Regions from separate parts of the Cellulosimicrobium sp. NPDC057862 genome, predicted to be linked through region 2. Evidence: predicted binding sites of a transcription regulator. Region 2 holds the regulator's gene; the other holds the start of a gene.
What was found. The regulator HspR, encoded in region 2, represses chaperone genes until heat shock. The targets are predictions, from matches to a motif close to AAGTTGAGTCNNNNNGACTCAACTT.
Positions count from the first base shown of each region.

Region 1: clpB (ATP-dependent chaperone ClpB) is a predicted target of HspR. The motif match lies at 1,759-1,783, and genes of this name have one in related genera.

Region 1 is NZ_JBHVMH010000002.1:547,832-555,153, forward strand. It holds gene clpB (ATP-dependent chaperone ClpB) at 1-1,706, opposite strand, end outside; gene ACFVN3_RS05105 (LppM family (lipo)protein) at 2,001-3,323, shown strand; gene ACFVN3_RS05110 (enoyl-CoA hydratase/isomerase family protein) at 3,451-4,782, opposite strand; gene ACFVN3_RS05115 (alpha/beta hydrolase) at 4,882-5,853, shown strand; gene ACFVN3_RS05120 (YitT family protein) at 5,897-6,571, shown strand; gene ACFVN3_RS05125 (AlkA N-terminal domain-containing protein) at 6,605-7,322, shown strand, end outside.
Region 2 is NZ_JBHVMH010000001.1:6,970-14,291, reverse strand. It holds gene grpE (nucleotide exchange factor GrpE) at 1-345, shown strand, start outside; gene ACFVN3_RS00055 (DnaJ C-terminal domain-containing protein) at 503-1,492, shown strand; gene ACFVN3_RS00050 (heat shock protein transcriptional repressor HspR) at 1,519-2,013, shown strand; gene ACFVN3_RS00045 (phosphotransferase family protein) at 2,036-2,761, opposite strand; gene ACFVN3_RS00040 (DUF1540 domain-containing protein) at 2,971-3,279, shown strand; gene ACFVN3_RS00035 (hypothetical protein) at 3,357-4,154, opposite strand; gene ACFVN3_RS00030 (sigma-70 family RNA polymerase sigma factor) at 4,330-7,322, shown strand, end outside.

The sequences.
Region 1 (7,322 bases), on a different contig from region 2:
TTCTCGCTCTCGCCCTGGAGCATGCGGCCCGCGGGGATACCGGTCCACGCGGACACGACCTCCGCGATCTCGTCCGCGCCCACCTTGTCGGCGATCATCGGGGCGGCCTCGGGACCGGACGCGGCGAACGCGTCGTCCGCCTGCTCCTCGGCCTCGGCGGCGTCGAGCTCTCGCTGGAGCTGCGGGATCTCGCCGTACTGGAGCCGGCCCGCCGTCTCGAGGTCGCCCTCGCGGATCGCGCGCTCGACCTGGACGCGCAGCTCGTCGAGCTTCGCCCGCAGGTCGCCGACGCGGTTGTGGCCGGCCTTCTCGGCCTCCCAGCGCGCGGTGAGCGCGGCGAGCTCCTCGCGCCGGTCCGCGAGGTCGGCGCGCAGCTTCTCGAGCCGCTCGAGCGACGCGGGGTCGGTCGACTCGGAGAGCACGACTTCCTCCATCTCCAGGCGCGTCACCGCGCGCTGCAGCTCGTCGATCTCGATGGGCGAGGAGTCGAGCTCCATGCGCAGGCGCGACGCCGCCTCGTCGACGAGGTCGATCGCCTTGTCCGGGAGCTGGCGGCCGGTGATGTACCGGTCGGAGAGCGACGCCGCAGCGACGAGCGCCGAGTCGGCGATCGTCACCTTGTGGTGCGCCTCGTACCGCTCCTTGAGGCCGCGCAGGATCGCGACCGTGTCCTCGACGGAGGGCTCGCCGACGAACACCTGCTGGAAGCGGCGCTCCAGCGCCGGGTCCTTCTCGATGTACTCGCGGTACTCGTCGAGCGTGGTCGCGCCGACGAGGCGCAGCTCGCCGCGCGCGAGCATGGGCTTGAGCATGTTGCCGGCATCCATCGCTCCCTCGCCGCCCGCCCCCGCCCCGACGACCGTGTGCAGCTCGTCGATGAACGTGACGACCTCGCCGTCGGAGGACCGGATCTCCTCCAGGACGGCCTTGAGGCGCTCCTCGAACTCGCCGCGGTACTTCGCGCCCGCGACCATGCTCGCGAGGTCGAGCGAGACGAGCCGCTTGCCCTGGAGCGACGTCGGGACGTCGCCCGCGACGATGCGCTGCGCGAGGCCCTCGACGACGGCCGTCTTGCCGACGCCGGGTTCGCCGATGAGGACAGGGTTGTTCTTGGTGCGGCGGCTCAGCACCTGCACGACGCGCCGGATCTCGGAGTCGCGGCCGATCACGGGGTCGAGCTTGCCCTCGGCGGCCGCGGCCGTGAGGTCGGTCCCGTACTGCTCGAGGGCCTTGTACGTGCCCTCGGGGTTGGGGCTAGTGACGCGCGCGCTCCCGCGCACGGCAGGCAGCGCCGACCGCAGCGCGTCGGCTGTCGCGCCGGCCTGCTGCAGGATCGTCGCGGCCTGCGACGAGCCCGCGGCGATGCCGAGCAGCAGGTGCTCGGTGGAGACGTACTCGTCGCCGAGGGCCTGCGCCTCCATCGAGGCGTTGTCGAGCGCCGTCGACGTGGCGCGCGACGGCGTCGGCTGCGCGACGGCGGACCCGCTCGCGGTGGGCAGCGCGACGAGCGCGGCACGGACCTTCTGGCCGACGGCCTGCTTGTCCGCGCCGACGGCGTCGAGCAGCCCGACGGCGACCCCGCCCTCCTGCGTGAGCAGCGCGGCGAGGAGGTGGGTGGGCTCGAGCTGCGGGTTGCCGGCGGCCGACGCGGTCTGGATCGCCTCGCCGATCGCCTGCTGCGACATCGTGGTGAACTTCGTTTCCATAGGTGCTCCGGTGTGGTGCTCGAAAGGTGGTCTGACCAGTGGAACGACTCCGAAGTTGAGTGTATTCCGCTCAACTTATTTCGTCAGCCTCGCGCCTGACCTCCCCGTCACCCGTCGCCCGGCGCGGATGAACTCCCGGCCGCATTCCGTCTCAAATCGGCATCGACCCTCGCCTCGGGCGGCGATCCGCGACATGCTGGGCGGGTGAACTCCTCACCCTTGCGCAGACGACTCGGCCTCGCTGCCCTCTTCGCCACCCTCGCACTGTTCCTCGCGGGGTGCATGAGGATGGACATGGCCCTCACCCTCAACGAGGACGACACGTTCGACGGCAGCGTCGTCATGGCGTTCAGCGACGAGCTCGCCACGTCGATGGGGTCGGACCCGCAGGAGCTGTGGGACCAGATGGGCTCCGAGATGGAGTCCGAGCTCCCGGAGGGCGCGACCCAGGAGCCGTACGCCCAGGACGGGTACACGGGCACCAAGATCACGTACGCGGACCAGCCCATCTCACAGCTCTCGTCCGCCGGGGCCGACTCGATCTCGGTCACGCGCGAGGGTGACGAGTACGTCGTGAGCGGGTCGATGGACATGACCGGCGAGGAGTTCAACCCCGACACGGGTGACGCGACGAGCGACGAGCTGACGCAGCAGATGATGGACAGCCTCGACATCAAGATCTCCATCACGTTCCCCGGTGAGGTCGCCGAGTCCAACGGCGAGATCGACGGCAACACGGTGATCTGGACGCCCGTCGTCGGCGAGGTCAACGAGATGACGGCGCGCGGCTCGGCCGTCGCGGGCGGCGCGGCAGGGTCGGGCGACGAGGGCTCGGACGAGGCGACCGAAGACTCCGACGGCGCCACCGCGCCCGACGGCGGCGACAGCGCGGGCGACGCCTCGGACTCCGGTTCCCTGGCCTGGCTCTGGTTCGTCATCGGCGGCGTCGTGCTGCTCGGCATCATCGGCCTCGTGCTGTGGCTCGTGCTCCGCTCCAAGCCGGGTGCGCAGGACGGCCAGGCGGCCGGCTTCCAGCAGGGCGGCTACCCGGGTCAGCCCGGCGCCTACCCGGCACCGGGTCAGCCCGGCCAGCACCCCGGCCAGCCCCAGGGCCAGTACCCCGGCCAGCCGGGCGGCTACCCCGGCCAGCAGCCCGGCGCCTACCCGGGTCAGCAGCCGGGCGCATACCCGGGTCAGCAGCCGGGCGCGTACCCGGGTCAGCCGGGTCAGCAGCCGGGCGCCTACCCCGGCCAGCCGGGTCAGCAGCCGGGCGCCTACCCCGGCCAGCCGGGCGCGCCGCAGGGCTACGGGGCGCAGCCCCCGGCGCCGGGCCAGTACGGCGCCCAGCCGCCGGCCCCGCCGCAGCCGCAGGGCGGCTACCCCGGCGCGGCCCCGTACGCCCCTCCCGGCGCGCCGCACCCGCAGTCGTCGCCGACGACGCCGCTCCCCGCGCAGCCGCCCGTCCCGCCGGGCGCGACCCAGCCGCTGCCGCCGTACCAGCAGCCCGCCCCGACCCAGCCGCTCCCGCCGCAGCCGGGCACCCCGGGGCCGGACGGGTCCGCCGGTCCGGACGACGAGATCGACGACGCCACGCGTCTGCGCCCGCCGCCCGAGTGACGCGAGCGACGCCTCGCGCGGCACGCGCCGTGCGAGGTGGGTGACTCGCAGCACCACGCATCGACGGCCCGCCCCGGGAGCCCGGGGCGGGCCGTCGTGCGTCGTCGGCTCGTACGGCGTGGTCGCGTCAGGACTCGACGGTGACCTCGACGACGTCGCCCACGGCGTCGAACCGCACCGCGGGCCAGTACCCGTCGAGGAAGTGCTCCCCGCACGAGTCCGCGAGGTGCACGACCGTGCCGCCGTCGTCGTGCCGCTCGACGAGCTCGACCATGAGGTCGTCGCTCGCCTCCGCGAGCTCGTCGGGCGTCGGCTCGTCCTCGCCGAACCGGCGGACCACGGCCTCGACGGCGCGGCGTGCCAGGCGCGGGCTCAGGGCGTCGTCCCACAGCGCCTCCGCGGGCACGTACGCCAGCGCCTCCGCCCCGACGCCCGGGTCGACCTCGGCGAGCGTCGCCGGGCGCCACGACGGGTCGCGGTCCTTGTCGACCACCTGCACGCGGACACCCTCGACGAGGTCCGGCTGCGTGTCGACGAACCACGAGACGAGCCCGTACTCCTGCTCCAGCGCGGCACGCAGGTCCGGGAGCCCGCGCGCGCTGCGCACCGCCGCGAGCGCCACGGTGACCGCGGTGGGCGAGAGCCGCTCGAGCGCGTCGGCCTCGGAGCCCGCCTGCTCGTCCCCGTCCCGGGCCGCTGCGCGCAGGCGCGCCACGATCTCGGGCACGGAGTCCGCCGCGTAGGTGGCGTCGACCGCCGCCTGGCGCGCGACGAGCCGCGAGACGGGTGCGGGCAGGGCGTGGCGGCGCACGACCTCCCGCACGTCCTCGACGTCGAGCGGGTCGACCCCCGCGGTCGCGAGCGCGGCGAGGTCGGCGGCGAGCACGGGCAGCCGCTCGCTCGGCACGTAGTGGTCGGCGAGCCCGGCGAAGATCGCGTCGGCGGCGTCCATCGTCACGGCGCCGAGCGCGAGCAGCTCCCCGAGCCGCCCGGGCGCGCGGCCCAGGAGCCAGGAGCCGCCGACGTCGGGCGTGAAGCCGATCCGCGTCTCCGGCATGGCGACGCGCGAACGCTCGGTCACGACGCGGACCGGCGCGTGCGCGCCGAGGCCGACCCCACCGCCCATGGTGATGCCGTCCATGATCGTCACGACGGGCGTGGGCAGCTCCGCGAGCGCGGCGTCGACCGCGTACTCGCGCCGGAAGTAGCGGCGCGCCTCGGCCTGCTTCCCGGCCACGATCGACGCGCGCAGCTCCCGGACGTCGCCGCCCGCGCACAGGCCGCGGTCGCCCGCACCGTCGAGCAGCACGAGGCGCACGGTCGGGTCGACCCGCCACTCCTCCAGCACGTCGGCGATCTCGCCGAGCATGGCGTAGCCGAGCGCGTTGAGCGCGCGGGGGCGGTCCAGGGTGAGGTGCCCGACGCCGTCGTCGACGCGGGCGAGGATCTCGCTCGTCATCCGCGTCACGCTACCTCCCACCCGCGCGTTGTCGCCGCGGGATCGCGCCGGGAGGCGAGAATCTGCAGACACGTGGTGGGGCGAGGACGGGAGAAGCGGATGGCCGAGACGCGGACGCCGGAGTGGCGCACGGACGTGCTGGGCGGGGACTGGGTCGCGCGCGACCTCGACCTGCCGGACGGCGCGGTCGCGACCCTGGTGCGGCGCGAGGTCGCGGCGCCCTCGGGCGACCGGCCCGCGGTGCTGTACGTGCACGGGTTCATCGACTACTTCTTCCAGACCCACGTCGCCGAGGCGGTCGAGGCGCGCGGGTACCGGTTCTACGCGCTCGACCTGCGGGGCTACGGGCGCTCGATCGGCCGCGGCACGGGGGCGCCGTCGCGGCCCGACGACGACCCGAACTTCGTCACCGACCTCGCCGTCTACGCCCACGACCTCGACGCGGCCGCGCGCGCGATCCGCGCGGAGGGGCACGAGCGGCTCGTCGTGCTGGGCCACTCGACGGGCGGTCTCGTCGCGAGCCTGTGGGCCGACGCGCGTCCCGGGCGGCTCGCGGCGCTCGTGCTCAACAGCCCGTGGTTCGACCTCAACCGGCCGTGGGTGTTCCGCGGACCGGTGACGTGGGTGGTCGACGTCGTCGGCCGGGTCGCGCCGCGGCTCGTCGTGGGCGGGCTCGACCCGCACTGGGCGGAGGCCCTGCACGCGAGCACGGGCGGCGAGTGGGACTTCGACCTCGCCTGGAAGCCGATCGAGGGCTTTCCCGTACGAGCGGGGTTCCTGCGGGCGGTGCGGCGCGGGCACGCGCGCGTCGCGCGGGGCCTGCACGTCGACTGCCCGGTCCTCGTGCTCGCGTCCGCGCGCAGCGGCCCGGCGTCCGGCTGGCACGACGCGCTGCTCACGACCGACAGCGTGCTCGACGTCGGGCAGATCACGACGCGCGCCGAGCGGCTGGGCGACGACGTCACGGTCGTCGCGGTCGAGGGCGGCGCGCACGACCTCGCCCTCTCCCCCGAGCCCGCCCGGTCGACCTACCTGCGAGAGGTCCTCGACTGGCTCGACGCCCGGGTCTGACGGCCCGGTCGCGCCCGCCCGACCGCTCCCCTAGCGTCAGCGTGTGACGAGCGCGCCGCGGTCCCGCCCCTCCCACGTGGTCCTGCGTGCCGTGTGGGCGCTCCTCGGGGTCGCGGTCCTCGGGCTCGGCTCGGCGGTGCTGCTGTCCGCGCACGTCGGCGTGGACCCCTTCACCGCGGCGAACATCGGCGCGAGCACCCTGCTCGGTGTCGACCTGGGCGTCTACCAGCTCGCGATCAACGCCGTGCTCCTCGTCCCCGTCGTGGTGTGGGGACGCCGGTACATCGGGGTCGGCACGATCATCAACATGGTCATGACGGGGTTCTTCGTCCAGTGGTTCTCCGCGCTCCTCGCCCCGCTCGTCCCGGACCCGCCGAGCCGCCTCCTGCAGACCGCGCTCTTCGTCGTGGGGATCGTCCTGTTCACCGCGGGTGCGTCCGCGTACATGACGGCGGGCGTCGGGACGGCGCCGTACGACGCGATCGCCCCGATCGTCGTCGACCGTACGCATGCGCGGTACCGCGTCGTCCGGGTGGTCCAGGACCTCGCGTTCGTCGGCCTCGCGATCGCGCTGGGCGGCCCCGTGGGCGTGGGGACGGTCATGACGGCGTTCTTCGCCGGCCCGCTCATCGACTTCTTCACCGAGCGCGTGAACAAGCCCCTGCTGCGGCGCGCCCTGCCCGACGACGCCCCCACCGTCGTGTCCGAATCCCGCTAGCCAAGGGGTCGCCCCGCGGGTGAGGATCGAGTCATGACGACGACCCTCGCGACTCCCCGCGCGACGACGGACCCCGTGTTCGCGGAGCGCTACCGCGCCATCGCGTCGCGCGACCGGCGGTTCGACGGACAGTTCATCACCGCGGTGAGCAGCACGGGCATCTACTGCCGCCCGTCGTGCCCTGCGCGCACGCCCAAGCCGGAGAACGTCACGTTCTACCTCACGTCCGCGGCCGCGCACGAGGCCGGCTACCGCGCGTGCAAGCGCTGCCTCCCCGAGGCCGTGCCCGGCACGCCGACCTGGGACCTCGGGCACGACCTCTCCGCCCGCGCGATGCGGCTCGTCGCCGACGGCGTCGTGGACCGCGAGGGCGTCGACGGCCTCGCCGCCCACCTCGGGTACTCGCCCCGGCACGTGCACCGCGTCCTCGTCGCGGAGCTGGGCGCCGGCCCGGTCGCGCTCGCCCGCGCGCTGCGCGCCCAGACCGCGCGCGCCCTGCTCACGGGCACCGACCTCCGCCTCGCCGACGTCGCGTTCGCCGCGGGCTTCGGCAGCGTCCGGCAGTTCAACGACACGATCACCGAGGTCTTCGACACGACGCCGGGCGAGCTGCGCCGTCGGGCGCGGCGCGACCGCCCGGCCCCTCCCCGCAGAGGCTCGGGCGGGCATGTTCCCGACGGCCCGGGCGCCGTCGGAGACGACGGCGGCACCACCGCCGTGCTCGACCTCACGCTCCCCCTGCGCGAGCCCT
Region 2 (7,322 bases):
CGGTCGCTGCGCGACCAGGAGGCCGCGCGCACGAAGGGGATCGAGGACGTGCTCACCGCGCTCCTCCCGGTCCTCGACGACATCGACCGCGCGCGTCAGCACGGTGAGCTCACGGGCCCGTTCGCCGCGATCGCGGAGAAGCTCGACGCGAGCCTGGAGAAGTTCGGCATCGAGCGCTACGGCAGGGTCGGGGAGGAGTTCGACCCGACCGTCCACGAGGCGCTCATGCACCAGCCCGACGCCGAGGCCACCACCACCACGGTGAACCTCGTCATCGAGCCGGGCTACCGGATCGGGGACCGGGTCGTGCGCGCCGCGCGCGTCTCGGTCGTCGGCCCTCAGTAGCCACCTCTCCACTCGTGCCCGACGGCGCGGGCGCACCTCCGGCGCGGAGGTGCGCTCCGCCGTCGGGCACGCGAGGATCACCAGCAGCAGACCCACCGGCAGCAGCAGCCACGACACGAAGGACCAGGACCACGACCACCGACAGGAGGGAGGCGCCGTGACCGGACAGGACTGGATGGAGAAGGACTTCTACGCCGCGCTCGGCGTCCCCAAGGACGCCGACGACGCCACGATCAAGAAGGCCTACCGCAAGCTCGCGCGCAAGTACCACCCCGACCAGAACCAGGGTGACGCGGGCGCGGAGGCCAAGTTCAAGGAGATCGGCGAGGCGTACGCCGTGCTCTCGGACGCCAAGGAGCGCGAGCAGTACGACGCGATCCGGGCGATGGCCGGCGGCGGTGCCCGCTTCTCCGCGGGCCCTGGCGGCGCCGGGGGCGCGGGCTTCGAGGACGTGTTCGGCGGCATGTTCGGCGGCGGCGGCCCGGGTGGCACCCGGGTCCGGTACTCGACCGGCGGCCAGGGCGGCGGCTTCGAGGACATCCTCGGGTCGATGTTCGGCGGCGCGGGCGCGCAGCAGTTCGGCGGCGGCCCCCGCCCGCGGGCCGGTTCGGACGTCGCCGCGGCCACGACCCTCCCGTTCCGCCAGGCGGTCGAGGGCTCGACCGTGACGTTCACCGTCGACGGCCGCAACGTCACGACGCGCATCCCGCCGGGCGTGCGCGACGGCCAGAAGATCCGGCTGCGCGGCAAGGGCCGCCCGGGCATGGCCGGCGGGCCCGACGGCGACCTCGTCGTCACCGTGCACGTCACCCCGCACCCCGTGTTCTCCCTGGACGGCACCAACCTGCGCGCGACCGTCCCCGTGACGTTCGCCGAGGCCGCGCTCGGGGCGACCATCAGCGTGCCGACGCTCGACGGCGGGTCGGTCAAGGTCAAGGTCCCGGCCGGGACGCCGTCGGGCCGCACGCTGCGCGTCAAGGGCCGCGGCGTGCAGACCGCGAAGTCGACCGGCGACCTGCTCGTCACCGTCCAGGTGGCCGTGCCGCAGAAGCTCTCGAAGGCCGCGCGCGAGGCGGTCGAGACGTTCGCCGCCGAGACGGACGGCCAGGACGTGCGCGCCGACCTCGTGCGCGACGCGGCCGTCTGAGCAGCGGCGTGAGGAGGCCCTCGACCATGACCGCGGACGGTGCGAACCCGGGCCGGGCGAGCGACGTCGACCAGGACGCGCCCGTCCTCGTCATCTCCCAGGCGGCGGCGCTCGCGGGCATGCACCCACAGACGCTGCGCCAGTACGACCGCCTCGGCCTCGTCGTGCCGCGCCGCACCCCGGGCCGGGGGCGGCGCTACTCGCTGCGCGACGTCGCGAAGCTGCTCGAGGTGCAGCGGCTCAGCCACGACGAGGGCATCAACCTCGCGGGCATCCAGCGCATCCTCGCGCTCGAGTCGCAGGTCGAGCGGCTGGAGCGCCGCATCGAGGCGCTCTCCGCGCGCGTCGAGCCCGGCGGCCGGGTGTTCGCCGCCGCGGCGAGCGGCGACGTCGTCGTCGTGCCGCGCGGCCGCAGCGTGCGCCGCGGGGTCGAGGAGGCCCTGCGCGAGACGCTCGTCGAGCACGGCGAGGCGCGCGCGCTCGTCATCTGGCGGCCCCGGCCCGACGACGCGGGGTCCTGACCCCGGCCGTTCCGCCCGGGGCTCAGCTCCGGCGGGCCTCGCGCGCGACGAGCGCCGCGGCGGCGGGGACGAGCGCGACCTCCGAGGGATCGAGGCCCGGGTCCGCGGCGCGGGTCCGCGCGGCGGCGTCGAGGTGCCGCAGGAGCACCGGGTCGGCGAGATGGAGGAACGCGTCCAGCAGGACCCGCGCGCCCGGCGCGAGCTCGTCGTCCTCGTCGGCGGCGACCTCCGCGAGGACGACGGCGGTCACGGCGAGGTCGAGCCCGGCAGGCCCGAGCCGGGCGTTCGTCCAGTCGAGGACGGCCGGGCCGTCGGCGGTGAGCACGACGTTCGCCGGGTGCAGGTCGAGGTGCACGACGCACGGCGACCCGCAAGGCGCGTCGAGCGCCGCGAAGGACGGCGCGGTGAGCGCCGCGTACGCGGGCTCGTGCGGCGCCGGGGGCGGGACGGCGTGCAGCGCGTCGTGCAGCGCGACGAGGATCCGCGCGGATCCGGCGAGCGACGTCCGGCCGCCGAGGATCGACTGGAGGAGGGTCGGCCCGCGCAGGAGCTCCATGGTGAGGTCGCCGTCCGTCGCGGCGTCGACGCGCGGGGCGGGGAAGCCCGCGCCACGGACGTGGCGCATGACCTCGGCGGTGCCGACCGTGTCGGCCCCCGAGCGCGAGCGTCGCAGGACGCGGTCGGCGCCGACCGCGTACAGGTCGGCGTCGGCACCCGAGAACAGCGGCGCGCCGAGCGAAGGGGCCATGAGCCGACGCTACGCCTCTGCTGCCCTCCTGACGAGGGTCCGGGGCATCGGCCCTGGTCACGCATTTCCGCAAGAATGTCGTGCGCTAATTACGCGCTATTCCTGCATTTCTTAGCAAGGCCTTCCTTGCTATACATCGTGCAATTCCGGGAATACCGTGGACACGGAAGCCCGGCCCCCCACGGGTCCTCGGAGAACAGGAGATCGCGATGAGCAGCCTCACGGAGATGCCCCAGGTCGTCGAGTGTTCCATCGACGGCTGCGGCTACAACCACGACCACGGGTGCCACGCCGGCGCGGTGACCATCGCCGGTCACGCGGGCGACGCGGAGTGCGCGACCTTCATCCCGCTGGGGACCAAGGGCGGCCTCGAGAAGGTGCTCGCGCACGTCGGCGCCTGCCAGCGCACCGACTGCGTCCACAACTCCTCGCTCGAGTGCTCGGCCCCGTCGATCCGCGTGGGCGCCGGCGCGTCCGGCGAGGACAAGGCCGACTGCCTCACGTTCACCCCGCGCTGACGCGGACCGTAGACGCCCCCGACACGACACGCCCCGGACCGCGCGCTCGCCCGCGCGGCCGGGGCGTCGTCGTGCTGTCAGCGCTGGAGCGTGTCGAGGAGCTGGACGGCGGCGGAGTGGGTGCGGGGGAGCGGTTCGAGCCAGACGCGCGGAGGTCGGCGCAGGATCGCCGTGACGCCCAGCGCGAGGCCCGTGCGCTCGATGTTGTGGCGGAGCACGGTGCGCAGGGTGTCGTCGTCGGCGCCGCGCTCTCCGAGGACCACGAAGAGCCCGTTGCCGAGGGAGGCCATGGGATGGCCGTCGCCGAAGGTGTGCGTGAGCGCGCGGCCCATCGCGGCCGACCGGGCGAACCGTTGCCACCCGGTCAGGTGGTCGAGCGCGACGTCCACGACGAGCAGGCCGTGCGTCGCCGCGGCGTCGACGCCCGCGCGCTGCGCGACGCCGTACGTCTCCCGGAGCCGTTGGGCCAGGTACTGGGACGTCGCGAGACCGGACTCGGGGTCCATGACCTCGGGCGTCACGGGGGTCGCCTCGTAGCCGTCGGACCACCCGACCGCGACCGCGCGGAGCAGGTCGGTCCCGGGCTCGCGGTCGTGCGCCCGGTACAGGCACACCACGTCGTCGATGGCCTCGCCGATCCCGACGCCCGCCTCGGCCCGCACGCGGCCGAGCCGCTCGGCGGCCGGTGTCCCGTCCCGCTCCTCGCACAGCGCCTCGACCAGGGCGTCGACGGCAGGGTGGTACCAGTCGCCCGGTCGCAGCCAGACGCTCTCGGCGCTCGCCCGACGCCAGCGCTCGCGCACGGCGTCGGGAGCGGGCACGGTGTACCCGTGGAGGTGGTCCATGTAGATGAGACGGGCGAGCGGCCGATCCATGACGCGGGTCGGCGAAGAAGTTTCCAGGACGCCGGGTCCGGGGTGAAATGGGGCGAACGGGGACGACTCCGGCCGTTACCGTTCCGTCGTCGGAAGCCCTCTGCCCCGAAGTTGGACGGGCGTCTACTATGGCCACCGTACGCCTCGGATCGGGGCGGTCTCCGGGGCGGGTGACATGACGCAGGCGCAGGAACGGGTGTGGAGCGAGGCGTTCAGCGACGCTGAGCTCATCACAGCCGTGCGCGAGGGCGACACGAGCGCCTACGGCGCGCTGTACGAGCGCCACGCCGCCGCGGCCCGCACGGTCGCGCGGCAGTACGTCCGGTCCACGGCCGACGCCGACGACGTCGTCTCCGACGCGTTCGCCCGCACGCTGTCCGTGCTCCAGGGCGGGGGCGGGCCCGACGTCACCTTCCGCGCCTATCTCTTCACGGTCGTCCGGCGCCTCTCCTACGACCTCGTCAACGGCGCTCGACGCACCCAGCCGACCGACGACGAGCGCACGTTCGAGTCCGCGTTCGGACCCATGGCGTCCACGGAGGATCCGACTCTCGAGGGGTTCGAGCGCTCGACGGTGACGCGCGCCTACCAGGACCTCCCCGAGCGGTGGCGCGCCGTGCTCTGGTACACGGAGGTCGAGAACCTCTCGCCGGCGGACATCGCGCCGATCCTCGGCCTCACCGCGAACGGCGTCTCCGCGCTCGCCTACCGGGCGCGCGAGGGGCTGCGCCAGGCGTACCTCCAGCAGCACCTGACGTCCGTCCCCGCCGAGGAGTGTCGCACGGTCAACGCGCTCCTCGGATCGTACGTGCGCGGCGGGCTCGCCAAGCGTGAGACGGCGCGCGTGGAGTCTCACCTCGACGGCTGCGGCGAGTGCCGCGCGCTCGTGCTCGAGCTGGGCGACGTGTCGCACGGCATGCGCGCCGTCATCGCCCCGCTGGTCCTCGGCGTCGGCGCGCTCGGCCTGGTCGGGACGGCCCTCCCGACGTTCGGCGGCGCGGCCGTCGCCGGCGGCGTCGGTGCCGCTCTCCAGGGTTCGTCGAGCGGGGGCGCGGGATCGGCGGGTGGTTCCGCTGCCGCAGGTGGTTCCGGCGGGGCGGGTGCGGGTGCGGGCGCCGGTGGAGGCGCGGCCGGGACCGGTGCAGTCGGCGGCGCGGGTGCCGCCGCGGGCGCGGCCGGTGGTTCCGGCGGCGCGGTCGGGGCCGGCGCGGCGTCCGTCGGTGGCGCAGCGGCCGCGGCCGGCGGTGCGGCGGCCGGCAGCGGCGCGCTCGCCGCGGCCGGTGCCGGCGGCCTCGTCGCCCTCGTCACCTCGGCACCGCTCGCCGCGGCGGCCGTCACGGTCGGCGTGCTCGCGGTCGCCGGGCTCGGCGTCGCGGGTGCCCTCGGGGTGTTCTCGCCGGACCCCGCGCCCACCCCGACCGCGCAGACCTCACCGTCTCCGTCCGAGTCACCGACCACGGAGACCACGACGACGCCGGACCCGACCACCGACCCGACGTCGCCCACGAACATCCCGCCCGCCCCGACCGACGAGACCGCCGCCGGGACGGGAGACACGACCGGGACCGGCGGCGGGTCGCCCACGGACGGCTCCACCCCGGTCGGGTCGACGCCGGGCACGACGACGCCGGGCGGGTCCACGGACCCGGGCACCGGCACGCCGACGCCCACCGACCCGGGGACCGGGACGCCCGGGCCGACGGACCCGGGAACACCCGAGCCCGCCCCGGCGGCGCTCGAGCTGTCGCTTGCCCCGGTCTCGCTCGCGGCACGAGTCCCGGCGGACCTCGTCATCACCGCGTCGAACACCGGCGGGCGAGCGGCGGAGGAGGTCTTCGTCGACCTCACGCTCCCCGAGGGCGTCTCGACCCCCGGCTCGTCGCTCGTCGCGCGCGGCACCGCCGTCGGCGGGCCGCTGTCGACGGCCTCGCTCCCCTGCGGCAGCGCGGTGCCGCAGGCGGACGGGACGAGCCTGGTCACGTGCTCGGTCGGCATCCTCGCGCCACGGGCGACCCAGGACCTGGCGGTGCAGGTCCGTGCCGACTCGGGCGGCGAGTACGCCTTCGCCGCGTCGCTGCGTGCCAAGGGCATCGAGCCGTCGCACCGGTCGTTCCCGCCCACGAAGGTCGCGTACTGGGGAGCTGAGCTGCGCGTCACCGCGGACCCGACGCTCGCGTTCGACAACCCGGGCGACGCGACGCTGCGGCTCTCCCTGCGCAACAGCGGCGACAGGCCTGCCGTGGAACCGCGCGTGACCGTCGACCTCCCGGACGGACTGAGCCTCGTCGGCGGCGGCCCGACGGGCTGGAGCTGCGAGTCAGGCGACGGGGACGTGACGTGCGCCTCGCCGTCGGGCACAACCCTCGCCCCGCGTGCGACCGTCGCCGTCCCGGTGCGTCTGCTCGCGGACCTCGAGACCGTCCCGGACGACCTGCCCGACCTCCAGGTCCACGCGACGGCGGGTGACGTCCGCTCGGGCACCGCGTCCGTCGACCCGGCCGTCGACGACTACTGGGGAGGCGCCGCCGACGGTCTGCGCGGGGAGGACGGGGCGCTCCGCGGCGTCGTGGCGCAGTGCACGGCGACCGAGGAGGCCGACGTCGCGTCTCTCGTCGCGACGTACACCAACACCACGTCGTACGACGGCCTCGACGTGACGGTCGAGGCGGCGGGTTCGAGCGCGACCGCGGCCGCGGTCCGGCTCGGCCAGGAGGTGAAGGTCCAGGTCGACGACGGTGTGCGCTACCCCGCCGGGCGTGCGGCCGTCGTGCTCTCGACGACCGTCGCGGGCGAGACGTTCGAGCACCGCCTCGACGCGGGGTCGTTCGACGCGCTCGACTGCTGGACGCCGCCGCCGTGGCTCACGGCTGCCGACGTGCGCGTCGCGGCGGACAACGACGGCGGCACGGTCCGCTGGACGGCGAGCGTCGCGAACGGCACGGGCGAGAAGGTCGACGTGCGTCTGCTCGCGCCCGACAACGACACGTGGTCGGGGATCGCGGACTCGGCGGCGATCACGCCCCTGGCCGACGGCCAGACGGGCGACCTCGTCCTCGACACCGGACTGGCCCAGACGGTGCGCGGGAACGCGGTCCTGCGCCAGTACCGCTGGCACCAGGACGGCGACGGCGACGGCAAGGGTTACCAGAGCCTGCTGCCCGTACTCCT